Planctomyces sp. SH-PL62: one gene and its partner. Each later gene encodes a partner of the first gene's protein in a complex. Links are inferred from orthologs where the notes say so. Each region holds a gene or a part of one and is shown on either strand. Other genes may lie near its edges. The genes, in order: VT85_RS01805 and rny.

The links.
Region 2: VT85_RS01805 (region 1) and rny share a complex: the UniProt entries of both Bacillus subtilis proteins name them as parts of the possible RNA degradosome complex. The link is inferred for Planctomyces sp. SH-PL62 from one-to-one orthologs.

Annotation. Positions count from the first base shown.
Region 1 is NZ_CP011273.1:466,400-472,707, reverse strand. What follows is about bases 1-2,933. They hold VT85_RS01805 (6-phosphofructokinase), read left to right. Parts: upstream 1-920; coding sequence 921-1,946; downstream 1,947-2,933. Other genes in these bases: VT85_RS01800 (tetratricopeptide repeat protein), read right to left, coding at 2,074-2,933; dinB (DNA polymerase IV), read right to left, coding at 1-524. Outside these bases: more of VT85_RS01800, read right to left, coding at 2,934-3,339; VT85_RS01795 (hypothetical protein), read right to left, coding at 3,532-4,719; VT85_RS01790 (DUF1559 domain-containing protein), read right to left, coding at 4,841-5,863. UniProt on the Bacillus subtilis protein: Catalyzes the phosphorylation of D-fructose 6-phosphate to fructose 1,6-bisphosphate by ATP, the first committing step of glycolysis.
Region 2 is NZ_CP011273.1:4,940,122-4,947,086, forward strand. What follows is about bases 1-2,857. They hold rny (ribonuclease Y), read left to right. Parts: upstream 1-585; coding sequence 586-2,130; downstream 2,131-2,857. Other genes in these bases: VT85_RS19035 (DUF1579 domain-containing protein), read left to right, coding at 1-273; VT85_RS28640 (hypothetical protein), read right to left, coding at 2,087-2,350; VT85_RS19050 (YmdB family metallophosphoesterase), read left to right, coding at 2,519-2,857. In the rest of the region: more of VT85_RS19050, read left to right, coding at 2,858-3,409; VT85_RS19055 (aminoglycoside phosphotransferase family protein), read right to left, coding at 3,411-4,421; VT85_RS19060 (lysophospholipid acyltransferase family protein), read right to left, coding at 4,418-5,104; VT85_RS28645 (hypothetical protein), read right to left, coding at 5,347-6,513. UniProt on the Bacillus subtilis protein: Endoribonuclease that initiates mRNA decay. Initiates the decay of all SAM-dependent riboswitches, such as yitJ riboswitch. Involved in processing of the gapA operon mRNA, it cleaves between cggR and gapA.

The DNA of each region.
Region 1 (6,308 bases):
ATCCCGTGGAATTTCCCCACGGGTAGGGCCTCGACGAACGCCGGCCCGTGATCCGGCCTGATGACGAACAGGCCGTCGGGCTTCCGCTCGTCCGATGCGATCTTCGCGAGGAACTTGTTGTAAGAAACGCCCGCGGACGCGGTCAGTCCCGTCTCGGCGCGGATCCTCGCGCGGATCTCCTCGGCGATCTCGGTCGCCGAACGCATGCCCTTCAGGTTCTCGGTGACGTCGAGGTAGGCCTCGTCGAGCGAGAGGGGCTCGATGAGCGGCGTGTATTCGGCGAAGATCGCGCGGATCTGGCGGGAGATGTCACGATAGACGTCGAACCGCGGCTTCACGAAGATGAGCCCTGGGCACTTCCGCTTCGCCGTGACCGAGGGCATGGCGGACCGGACGCCGAACCGGCGGGCCTCGTAGCTCGCGGCCGCCACGACGCCTCGCTCGCGAGCCCCGCCGACCGCGACGGGCTTGCCGCGAAGCTCAGGATCGTCACGTTGCTCGACGGACGCGTAGAACGCGTCCATGTCGATGTGAATGATCTTCCGCTGCCGTTCCGCCCCGGCCACGTTCACGTCCTCGAATTCTTCGACCGCACGTCCGTCGCCCTCGTCATCCGGCACGATTCCGGCAGGCTGGAATGATCGCGACGTTCGTGAAACCCGGCTCAGAACTCTACCACAGGAATGTTCACGCGCGTACAGGGGTCGAGACGATGGCGGAGTCATCCGACCTTGGGCGACGTGAGACGTGATCCCGCCCGTCGGCCTTGCTGCCGCTCGACGATCGGGCATGGGCATGTGGTCGCCGCTTTTCCGGCACGTCGGCTGGCCGGGGGCGGCGGGGCGTGATAGCTTCGACGGAGGGCCATATCGCGGGCGGAAGCGCCGGCTTGACGGACTGGTGACAACGGACGGCGACCCATGAAAGTCGGATTGCTGACGGGAGGCGGGGACTGCCCCGGCTTGAACGCCGTGATCCGGGCCGTCGTGCGACGGATCTCGGACGCGGGCGGGACGTGCGTGGGGGTCCTGGAAGGCTGGCGAGGGCTCGTGCGCGGGACCTACCGCCCGCTGGAGCCGCACGACGTGGACTCGCTGGTGGGCCGGGGGGGGACCATCCTCGGCTCGTCGCGCACCAACCCGTACAAGAACCCCGATGCCGACGTTCCCAGGCTGCGCCGCAACTTCGTGGAGGCGGGGCTCGACGCGCTCGTGGTCATCGGCGGCGACGACACGCTGGGGGTGGCCGCGAGGCTGATCAACGACTTCCAGATCCCGATCGTCGGCGTCCCCAAGACGATCGACAACGACCTGATGCTGGCCGACTTCTCGTTCGGTTTCGACACGGCGGTGAACGTCGTCGTCGAGTCGGTCGAGCGGCTGCGCACCACGGCGGAGAGCCATCGTCGCGTGATCGTCGTCGAGACGATGGGCCGCAACACGGGCTGGCTCGCCTGCTTCGCCGGGATGGCCGTGGGGGCCGATTACGTCCTGGTCCCCGAGGTCCCCATCGACGTCCCCCACCTGATCGTCGCCCTCAAGCGGCTGCAAGGGACCGCCAAGAACCACGCCATCGTGGTCGTCGCCGAGGGCGCCCGGTATCAGGACGCCCCCGGCGCCGTGCTCGACGCCGAGGTCTTCGGCCACCCGAAGATGGGGGGCGTCGGGGCCCTGATCGCCGACGTCATCGACCGCCAGCTCCGCGTCGAGACCCGCACGGTCGTCCTGGGCCACCTCCAGCGCGGGGGGGCCCCGACCGCCCACGACCGCGTGCTCGCCACCCGCATGGGCCTCGCCGCCGCCGAACTCGTCCTCCGCCGACGCTTCGGCGCCGTCCTGACCCTCGCCGGGTCCCAGATCGCCGACGTCCCCCTCGACTCCGCCGTCCTCGCCACCCGCCCCCTCGACCTCGCCTTCTACCAGGACGCCGCCGCCTTCTTCTACTGATGCGAGCGAATCCGCGAGTCGCAACTCCACGACCAACGCATTGATCGCCTCGCCCGCCTCGGTCGGGTGGAAGAGTCCTGCGCCCTGGGCGATTCGCGGAACAGACATCGTCAAGACGGGTCGGACGTCACGGCTTCGGCGCCTCGTCGTCGGACTTCGGCTTGTCGCGCTTCTCCGTCCACGCCTTGCCTTCGGGCGAGTCGAAAAACTCAGTGAATCCGTCGAGATTCAACAGGTCGAAGGCATCTTCCTCGAACTGAGACTCCAGAGAGTCGAGGAGCTTCGCCAACTCCTCGAACTGCTTTTGTTCCAGGGTCACGACGAGCAGGGCGTCGTAGGCGGGCCACAGATCCGGCTCCTCGGCGATCGCCGCGCGGTAGGCCGCGATGGCGTCGTCGGGCCGCTTCAGGAGCGTCAGAACGCCCCCTCGCAGCACCTTGAGGTATGCGTCCTTGCCCAGCACCTTCTCCAGCCTGTCCACGCACTCCAGGGCTTTCTCCGGCTGATTCATCAGGACGTAGCCGTCCAGCAGCAGGAGATCGCAGGCGGGGTCGCCCGGGAAGCGTCGGGCGAAATCCTGGATCACCTCCAGGTACTTGGCCTCGTCGCCGATTTTCTGGGCCGCGTTGAACCGGCCTACCTGAAAGATCTTCTCGTTCTTCAACTCCTCGGGGAGGGCGTCGTAGATCGTCAGGACCTCCTGCGACCGCCCCTCACGATTGGCGGCGGCCATGCGCACGGTGTCGTCCATGTGCTTGATGAGCGGCTGTTCCTTTCCCATAAGGCGGTCGAGGAGCCCACGGTTGGCCTGCGCGACGCCAGCCTGATAAAGACGACGGATCACCTGCGAGGTCGGTTCGCCAACGGCCAGCGAGTAGTGATCCACAGCCCGAATTCGACCGTCCGGCCGGCGATCCAGGATAAACACGGAATAAGCGACGCCCCCATCCGCCGGAAGCACCCGGAGGACGAAAGCGGGTCGGCCCTCCCACTCGATTCCCTGCGTGGCGCGCAACACGGCGCCGGCCTCGACCACCGGTCGAAACTCGATGAAGATGGTATGGCCGTTGCGCTCCAGGGCGTTCCGGGTCCCGCGATAAAACTCCTCCCGGAACCGGGGGGGAGCCTTGACGCCTTCGGAGGCGGCCTCCATCAACGCGTTCAGGTCGATCGCCTCCTCGACCGCCTTGGCGTCGAGTCTCGCCAAGGCGTCGGCCAGGCCCTCGCCGAACTCCAGAGCCTCAGCCTGGGAGATCGGCGGCCCCTTGACGATGGGCTTCGGCGGCCCGTCCTGCAATCGCCCGCTTGAGCCGGAGACGACGATCCCGACCACCGTCGCGACGACCCACACCGTCGCCAGCGCCCACGCCGCCGTCCGCACCGTGCCGCTCATCGCTCCCCTCCTCAGCCAGCAGCCATCCCCTCATTCACTTCGCATCAAGAGTAATCGAACTCGGAGCAGGCGGCAATCACGGCCCAGCTCGGATCCTTCGGCGTCGGCTCGGTCCGGGGGTCTGGCGCTCGTCGTCAAGGACTCCGACTGCTCGCTCGACCTGGCCTTCCACCACGACGGCGCTGCCTTCTTCTACAGAGCCGCCCGGTGAGTCCGCAGCTTCCAGACGAGGATGAAGCCCGACAGGCCGGCCGCCAAGAGCATCGCAGGGAGGGTCCAGGAGCGACCGCTTCGGGGCTGGCTGAACCGATCGCGTTCCTCCAGGTCCACGGAGATCGGCGGCGGCGACCGGACCGGGCGGGTCAGGCCCCGTCCCAGGCTTTGCCGGACGTCGGCGAGCGTCAACCGGGCGGGCGTGCCGCCGAGGCGCTTCTCCCCGCCGGCGCAGGCCAGGGTCACGCGCCCCGTCAGATGGGTCAGGGCCGTAGGCTCATGGCGGTTCCTGAATGAAGTCAGGCGGAAATGGCTCCCCCCGACGACCGCCTCCTCGCGACGGAGTTTCGTGGAGGCGTCGTACGACGGATACGAGCCGACGAAATCGTCGTACTGGAACAGGCCGCTGATCCATTCCAGAGGCACGACCCCCCCGTCGTCGCTCCGGCGATGGTCCACGAGCCGCCACTCTCGCACGTAGGCTTTCTTCCCCTCCAGGGTGATGAAGCGAGTCCGTCGAGGCAGGAAGCCGATCCGGGGGTCGTAGGCGACCTCCATCTTCACCCAGCCGGACGGGTTCGGCTTGATGTAGGTCTCGACTTCCAGCGGGGCGCCGTCCAACTCCAGGCGCCCGAGTTCGGGCGTCGCCCCGTCGAAGCGAAGCGCGAGCATCGCGCTCAGGGAACACTCCCACCAGACGAAGGGGCCCTTCGCGCGCGAGATCACACCGCCCGTCGGTTCGTACGAGGCCTCGACGATCGTGCCTCCGGGAGCGTCGTCAGCCTCCCCGAGGTCGAGCCTGGCCACGACCCAGCCGTCGGAAAGCAACTCCAGGCCGGGCCCCGGGTCGCGCGAGGAAGCCGACGCGCCGGATCTCGCCCCCGCCGACGCGCCGGCCGAATCCGTCGGCGGATCCTGCAAGAACCACTCGACCCCTCCATAGCTGGCCCACGACCCCGAGATCACTCGCGGTTCCTCGTCGGCGAAGGTCACCGCGTCCTTCAGCCGGGCGGCACCGACCTCGAAAAGCTCGCTGGGCAGCCTGCCCGATCGGTACTCGTAGTCCCCCTCGGCCCCGATCGCCGCGAAGTTGGCCCGGAACGATTCGATCGGCCCAGGCGCCGCGCCTTGCCAGCCCACCAGCGCCACCAGATACAGGATCGTCATCCCAGCCTCCCGCGCGTGTCGCCAACGCACCGTGAAGAAACGCAACGATCCGGGGGGCGAGACTTTCGAGCGCGGGAGCCTGGCGACTGGGGGGCTCCCGCCGTACCGAGCGCGGCCGCCGTCAGTCCTTCGCGGCGTGGGTCCCGAGCGCCCGCCAGACCTTGCCGTCGACGCCGTCGGCGACCGTTTCCACATGCCCGTCCCCGAACAGGACGCCCACCCCCCCATGGAACGAGCGCGGCGGATTGAGGCCGATGCAGACCCACTCGCGCAGACCGTCCCAGCCGCAGGACGGCCGCGCGTCGTTGGGCGAGCCGAAATGGCTGTACAAGGTGTTCAAGTCGCCCGAATAGAACCAGTATCGCCCCGACCTCCAGATCCAGGCGTCGGGCCTGGATTGGAGGCAGAGGCGAGCATAATCCTCGTCCGAGGTGTTGGCCCCCAGGTCGTTGAGAGGCCGCTTGACGTTCCGTCCGCCGGCCGGGGCGTTCGTGGAAAAATCCCCCGAAATCCGCTCGCTGACGAACGCCGTGCGCGAGAGGCCGTCGCTGACGGCCGCGGCGGTCGGGACGACGCCGAGCCCGAATGGGCCGTCGTAGACCGGAGGGCCGGCCTTGTTGTTGAACACGCCGCGGTTGAAGCGGTAATTGGACCCCCGTTCCGCGACGCCGTCGGCGGGGCACAGCAAGACCCCCAGCCTGACGCCCCGGACGGTCCGGTTCTCGATCGTCGGAGACTCGGGGGAATCCCCCTCCAGGAATGCGAAATTGACGGCGTCGAACAGGGCCTGCTGCTCCAGGCCCGGCAAGAGCGCCGGGAACGGGGAGAGCTGCGTGAGGACGGCCCCGTTGGGGTAGCGCAAGGCGGGGGCGAATCGGTGGTGCAGGCCGTTGTACGACTCGAGGGCGATGCCGACCTGCTTCAGATTCGAGAGACATTGCGCCCGCGCCGCCGCCCGTCGCGCGGAGAGGACCGCCGGGATCACGAACGCGACCAGGACGCCGATGATCAACAGGGCGACGAGGATCTCGATCAACGTGAACCCGAGGCGAGCCGAGAGGGGCCCGGCCTGTCCACGAATCCTGATCGACTCGGCGTCGAGCATAGCGACCACCGGATTCGGGCGGGGACGCCTTCGGGGCATCCGAATCGTGGGTTCGACATTCAAACATGTCACGCTTACATCAAAGGATGGCTCCACGGGCCGTCATGTCAATTGCGAGCCGGGAAGTTGAAAGGGATTTCATCGCAGCCGGACCATCCCCGGCCCTGATCCCCATTCGCCCGATCGAGGCCGTTCGGCGAGACCCCAGGAGCGACGACGCCCAGTGACCTATCCGAGAACCATCGCCTCGCCTGGCCCGAGGGGGGCGGGCTCTGCGTGGAAATTCCATCCGCCGGCGCACCTGATCGCCAAGTCGGCGGCATCCTTAATTTCAGGGACCGTTGCGCGCCGAGCGTCGCAGGCCCTCGCCAACTCACGTCGCCCCGGCCGGGCGGCTCGCCAACGATTCCTTCTCCGGAGTTAAGGATTCGTGGAAATGAGGCCCGCCATTCCCGCCCCCCCGGCCCGACGAGCCCAAACGAGA
Region 2 (6,965 bases), 4.5 Mb from region 1 along the record:
GACCCGGACAAGAAGAAATTCATCGACGTCTGGGTCGACTCGACGGACCCTCACATGATGATCCTGGAGGGGGATTACGACCAGGCCGCGAAGACCCTCACGAGCTTCGGCAAGTCGACAGACCCCCGCACCGGCAAACCCTACGACGTGAAGACCGTGACCGTCCTCAAGGGGGACGACGAGCGGGAATTCACGTTCCTCCTGAAGAACGACGAGACCCAGGGGGAGTATCTCAAGATCCTCCAGATGACCTATCGTCGCAGGGCCAAATGACCGCGACCCCCGCGAGGCAGGGGGCGGGGGCGGATCGGCGGGCGATTGACCCGCCCCGCCCTTCTGATAAAGTAGAGGCCGGGCCTCGGGCGTCGATCAGACGCGGGGGTCGTTCCGCGCAGACGCGCGTCCGAGCCTTCCGCGCTTGCGGAGTCGGACTCGCCCCGTGGTTCGCCCAGGGCTCGCCCCCTCCCGTCCCTTCAGCGAGACCTCCATCGAAGGTCGGGCCCGAAGGGTGACCGGACGCCGGCTCGACCGGACGGAAGTCGTCGCGAATCAGACCTGGAAAGGCCGGCCGGCGTGTACGGACAGATGACTGGAGGCCTGATCGGGCTGATCCTGGGAGTCCTTGGCGCCTGGGCCGCCTTCTACGTTTCGGCCCGGCACCGGGCGACGACCGCCCGAGGGCTCGTCGAACAGATCCTCAGCAACGCCCACCGCGAAGCCGAGACCATCCGGATGCAGGCGGACCTCGCCTCCAAGGAGGACGCGCTCCGCCACCGCCACGCCCTGGAAGCGGAGATGGAGGAGACCCGGCGCGACCTCCGCGAGCAGGAACGCCGGCTGGAAAAGCGTGGAGACCTGCTGGACCAGCGGCTCGACCTCCTCAACGACAAGGAACGGCAGCTCGAAGACGTCCGCCGCCGCCAGGCCGATCAGGAATCCGAGATCCAGGAGCGTCGGCTCGCCACGGATCGGCTCGAAGCCCGACGCCTGGAGGAATTGCAACGGATCGGCGGCCTCGCGCCCGAGGAGGCCCGTCAGCTGCTGCTGGCCCGGGTCGAGGAAGACCTGCGGGGCGAAGCGGGCGAACGGATCCTCCGGCACGAGGCCAAGGTGCGGGAGACCTCCAGGGAGCGTGCGGTCGAGATCCTGGCCGTGGCCATCCAGCGCTTCGCGGCGTCCCACACCGCCGAGATCACCGTCAGCACCGTCGACATCCCCAACGACGAGATGAAGGGCCGGATCATCGGCCGCGAGGGCCGCAACATCCGGGCCTTCGAAAAGGCGACCGGCGTCGACGTGATCGTGGACGACACCCCCGGCGTCGTGATCGTCACCGGCTTCGACAACGTCCGCCGGGAGGTCGCCAAGCTCGCCCTGGAACGGCTCATCCAGGACGGCCGCATCCACCCCTCCCGCATCGAGGAGATCGTCAAGGACACCCACGACGAGATGGACGAGCACATTCGCAAGGTCGGCCGCGACGCCGCCCGCGAGGTGGACGTCGTGGGCCTCCACGACAAGATCCTGGACTACCTGGGCAAGCTCAAGTTCCGCACCAGCTACTCGCAGAACGTCCTGCGGCACTCGATCGAGGTGGCCTTCCTCGCCGGCATGATGGCCGAGGAGATCGGCCTCGACGGCGCCCTCGGCCGCCGCTGCGGCCTCCTGCACGACCTCGGCAAGGCGGCCGATCACGAGATGGAAGGGGGCCACCCCGCCGTGGGCGCCGAGCTTCTCAGGCGCTACGGCGAGGGCAAGGAGGTCACCCATGCCGCCCTCGGCCACCACGACGACCTCCGCGTCGACGCCCCCTACACCGTGCTCGTCGCCGCCGCCGACGCCGTCAGCGCCAGCCGGCCCGGAGCCCGCCGGGAGACGCTGGAGAAGTACGTCCGCCGCCTGGAGGAGCTGGAATCGCTCGCCCTGGGATTCCCCGGCGTCGAGCAGGCCTACGCCATCCAGGCCGGCCGCGAAGTCCGCGTCATGGTCGACAGCCGACAGGTCGACGACCCCTCCGCCGCGACCCTCTGCCGCGAGATCGCCAAGGCCATCCAGTCCCAGTTGACCTACCCCGGCGAGGTCAAGGTCACCGTCCTCCGCGAGACCCGAAACGTCGAATACGCCCGCTGAACGCCCCCCCGACAGGCTCGGGGCCGCCCTCGTCCGGCTCTCGGCGCCAGTCGCCGAACTGCTTGACCCGGACGGGCGGACCGTCCGGGAACTCGGCCGTGATGGAGAGCTTCCCCCCCATCGCCTCGACGTACCGCCGGAGGGTCGAGACGTACACGTCGGCCCGCCGTCGGTCGGCCCGCCGTCGGAGCCTGGCCTCCTGTTGGACGGACCTCGTCATCGCTCGGTTCCGCGCCTGCACGACGCTTCCCGGCCGGGCCTCGTCATGCGATGATCGACGGTTCGAGATCCCGACGCGCGACGGATCGTCCGACAGGTCAAGGCATCCAAAGAGCAACATCCGAAACCGACTCCAGAGGCCTCGTCTTCATCGATCGAGAAGGTTCCCATGGCGACCGATCCGGCACGCAAGTCCCCCCTGAAGATCCTGTTCATCGGCGACGTCGTCGGGGCCCCGGGTCGCAAGATCGTCGCGCAGTTGCTCCCCAGGCTGATCCCGCGATGGGGGATCGGACTGGTGGTCTGCAACGCCGAGAACTCGGCGGGGGGCTCGGGGCTCACCCTGCGCTGCTTCGAGGAGTTGACCGAGGCGGGGGCCGACGTCCTGACGATGGGGGACCACGTCTACCGCAAGGATGAGATCCATCAGGTCTTCGACCGATCGGACCGGGTCCTCAAGCCCGCCAATCTGCCCCCCGAGGCCCCCGGCCCGGACCTCGCGATCGTCGAGGCCCGCGACGGCACGACGGTGGCCGTCTTCTCGTTGCTGGGGCGGACCTTCATGAAGCCCGTCGACTGTCCCTTCCGCGCCGCCGACCGGCTCCTGGACCAGATCGGCCCCGGCGTCCGGGTCGTCTTCGTCGACTTCCACGCCGAGGCCACCAGCGACAAGCAACTCCTGGGTCGCTACCTCGACGGCCGCGTCTCGGCCGTCCTGGGCACCCACACCCACGTCGCCACGGCGGACGAGCAGGTCCTCCCCGGCGGCACGGCCTTCCAGAGCGACGTCGGCATGAGTGGGCCTCACGACGGGATTTTGGGCCGACGTTACGACCGAGTCCTGGCCGCGACGCTCTCCTCCGTCCCGACCCATTTCGACGTGGCCACCGGCGACCCTCGGCTGAACGGCGCCCTGATCTCGATCGACCCCGAGAGCGGCCGCGCCCTGGCGATCCAGCGCGTGAGCATCAATCAGGACGAGGCGCGGCGGATCCTCACCGGCGCGGCCGACCAACTCGCCGACCCTTCCGGCTCGGGACCGATAGGGCCTCGCGGCTGAATCAGGCTCCCAGGCCGCGTCGGCCGGCGAGCCCTCGAAGCCGCGAGAGCCCTCGGGCGATCCCGTCGTCGAACGCCCGTTCGTCGTCGAATCGACGGCCTTCGAGATACCGCCAGCGAATCCAGCGCTCGGCGATGAGCACGTCGGCCAGCTCCTCGAACGCGACGGCCGCCTCAAGCTCCGCCGCTCCCACGGGCCGAATCCGCCGATACTCCGCGAGCCCCTCGGCGCGCAACGCCTCGCCCTCGCCGCCGGGGAGCCACTCCCCCCAGAGCCGGGCCAGGTCGGCCGCGACGGACTCCACGTCCATCGCCCCGTAATCGACGAGGCCGGTCAGGGCGTCGCCGACGAAGAGGAAGTGCTCCGGACGGGCGTCGCGGAGGCAAGGCTGCAACGGGAGCGCGGCCCGACTCGCCTTCCACGTCGACGCCAAAACCACCGGCGCGACACGACGCGCCAGCTCCAGCCAGGTGGACGCAGGCCCCGCAAGCGAGTCGTCCGATCGCGCTTCCAGGGCCCTTGCGATCGCTTCGAAGCCCCCCCGCGCCAGGCGGTCCAGCTCGTCCCGACGGACGGCCAGGCCGGGACTCTCGCCGTGACGGGCGTCGACCCGCGCGATCCGTACATGGACTTCCGCCAGCGCCCCGAAGGCGGCGCGGACCCTGGCGGCGGTAGGGAGCGATCCGGCGACGGCGGCGCCGGGAAGCCAGGGGACCACCTCCCAGCAACAGCCCCTCAGCGAGACCGCCGTCTCCCCGAGGAGCATGTGGATCGGCCGGGGGACGAACGGGAGATCGGCGAGCAGGCGAAGCCAGGCGTGGATCCTCTCGACGCGATCGAGCCCGGTCGTCGGCGGCCAGGCGCGGGCCAGGCGGTCGCCGTTCGTCGATCGGTAACGCCAGAGGAGCGAGCCGCTGAGGCCGCCGGCGGCGCTCAGCGCAGTGGGCGATTCGAGGGGGCGTTCGGAGGGAGGATAGCGGTCGAACAGGTCGACGAGTCCGAGGGGGGTCACTCGACCGGCCCCATCCCGGCAGGCTCCTCGATCCGCGCCGGGACCCCGCCGAACTCGCGGAAGCTCCGCTCCTGGAGATCGCGGAGGGCCTGATCGAACCGCTCGCAGACGCGCGCGAGAACGTCTTTATCGGCGGCCTGGGACGGGTGGAAGTCGGAGAGGTCGAGCGGCTCGCCGAACATGACGCGAGAGCGCGACGGCGACCAGAGCGCCGGGCCGATGTCGATCGTCGCCGGCGTCCCCGAGATGAACGCGGGGACGACCGGAACCCCCGACCGGACCGCGATGAACGCCGCCCCCGCCCTCATCGGCCCGAGCCTTCGGCCCGACTCGGGCGTGATCCGACCTTCAGGGAAGATCGGCAGGACCTTCCCCTCCGCCAACGTCCGCAGGGCGGCGCGGGTCGCCTGGATGTCCCGGCCGTCGCGATTCACCGGGATGCATTCCGTCAGGAGGCAGAACGAATGGACGATCGGTAGATCGTACATTTCCTTGGCGATCATGAATCCCAGGACCCGACGGCATCGCGATTGCAGAAGGAGATGGTCGATGCAGCAGGTATGGTTGGCGATCAGGATGGCCGCCCCGCGTTCGGGGAGCGGGGCCCAGCCGTTGGATCGCAGGCGGTGCAAGGATCGGGTGTAGAAGCGGGTCAGCCACCAGATGGGCAGGAGGCTCGGCACGATCTCACCCGGCCTCGAGACGCGAGGCGACGGACGTCGGCCGGGGCTCAACAAGGCGGGAATCAGGAGGAGTACGATGGTCAGACCGATCGGGACCCAGACGCTCATGACGGCACAGCCGGTTGGATAAACGTGACAAGGGACGTTCCATATTATGGACGTCCCTCATCGGACCATCTTCCAGGGGCCTGGGTCAAGAGCCGGACGAGGGCGAAGCCGGCCGGTGACGAGGGGTATGCAGATCAGGCGGCCTGCCGACGACCGTGACGCCGGAGGGTCAGCCCCCCGCCAAGCCCGGCCAGGATCCAGACGGCCACGGTGGAGGGCTCCGGAACGGCCGAGGCCAGGACCTGGGCGCCGTCGATGCCGAACCCCGTCATGGAGTCGCAGAACCCACAGCCGCACTGGGCCGCCAGGAGGCCGGTCTTGAGCAGCTCCGCCCCGACCGTCTCCGAGCTGGCGCCGTTGCTCAGGGTCTTCATCAGCGATACGGCCGCGGGGCTGAACTTGGTGTTAGGGTCGGTCAGCAGATTCCAGTTGGCGACCGCCGCGTCGATGTAGTCGCCGGTCTGGTCGGGATGGTCGCCGACGCCGAAGGCGTGCATCAGCTCGTGCGCCACGTTGTGGGCTACGGCCCAGGAGAGCTGGTCGGCGTTGCTGGCGTAGTTGAGCTTGTCGATGAAGCTGAAGCCGTCGTCGCCGACGCTGGTGATGCCGATCGCGTCGGGGTTGGCGCTGTACGAGGCCCCCGAGACGACGCTCATCATGTGCGAGGCGGGAACGCCCGGGTCGCTCGTCAGCTTGACGTCGATCCCGCTGAGCTGGAACGTCCGCTCCACCTTGCTGAGAACGTCGTTCGCGAAGCCCGCCTGCTGGTCCGCCGTGGGCGTGCCGCCGAACGCCGCGATCGCGGCCGGGCTCTGATACCACGGCTTCGGGTCGCCCACGGTCAGCGAGGAGGCCTCGGCGTAGGGCTGGCCCCCCAGGTTGATGAACGCGTCAGCCGTGGAGGTCGTGGCCCCGAAGGTCGGCTGTCGGGTGTACGTGAGGGCGGCCGGCGTGGCGTTGATCGTCGAGGAGACCGCGGCGGCCGAGATCACCGGCTTGTCCACGTTCGGGATCGCGGGGGCGGCGACCGGAATCAAAGCCGCGGAGACGGGGACGGGCGCGGCGACCGGTGCCGCGACGGGGGGGCTTGTCGGGCGATAGTAAAAGCTCGCCGGCAGATTCGTGATCGCGTTGGCGGAGGTCGGCGGGGCGTAGATGTTGCCCGCGGTACTCAACTGATTGGCATACCAGGCGGTCAACGTGGCTTGAGAATCGAACCAGGACAACGGCGCAGCCGCAGCCGAGCAGGACAGGGCCACCCATGCCGCGATCCCACCTGTCAGCGTCCTGATTCCATTCATGCGAACCTCCCTGTTCAGCCTTCAAGCCGTCATCCATGAACGGCTCGACCGATCTGTTTGCTATCAGCCATTCGCCGCTGGCCTTATCGCCGACCCCGGGTGCTTTGATGGCCGTTCCGGCGGAAGCCTCGCACCGACGTCCTCGTCGTGCCGTTCCGCAGGACATTCCTCTCTTCTAGCAACGAGCGGGCCGAAACGCCGGGAGACGAGCTGATTTTCGGCCAAACCCAAGAACCAGCTTTCCGAACGAGTCCGGAAACTCCTTTCGTCAAGCTGTTTACGTCCATCGACGCTCACGGTCAAAACTCAAAATCATCCGCGATCCCGATCTGAGCCTGGCCTAGCCTCACAGGGAGGTTTTTACAATCGGCCATGTAATTGAAACAATCGACACGCGGCCGACAATCCGCACGACCGTCGTCATCGACGGCCCTAGAGACGGCTCAGCCGAT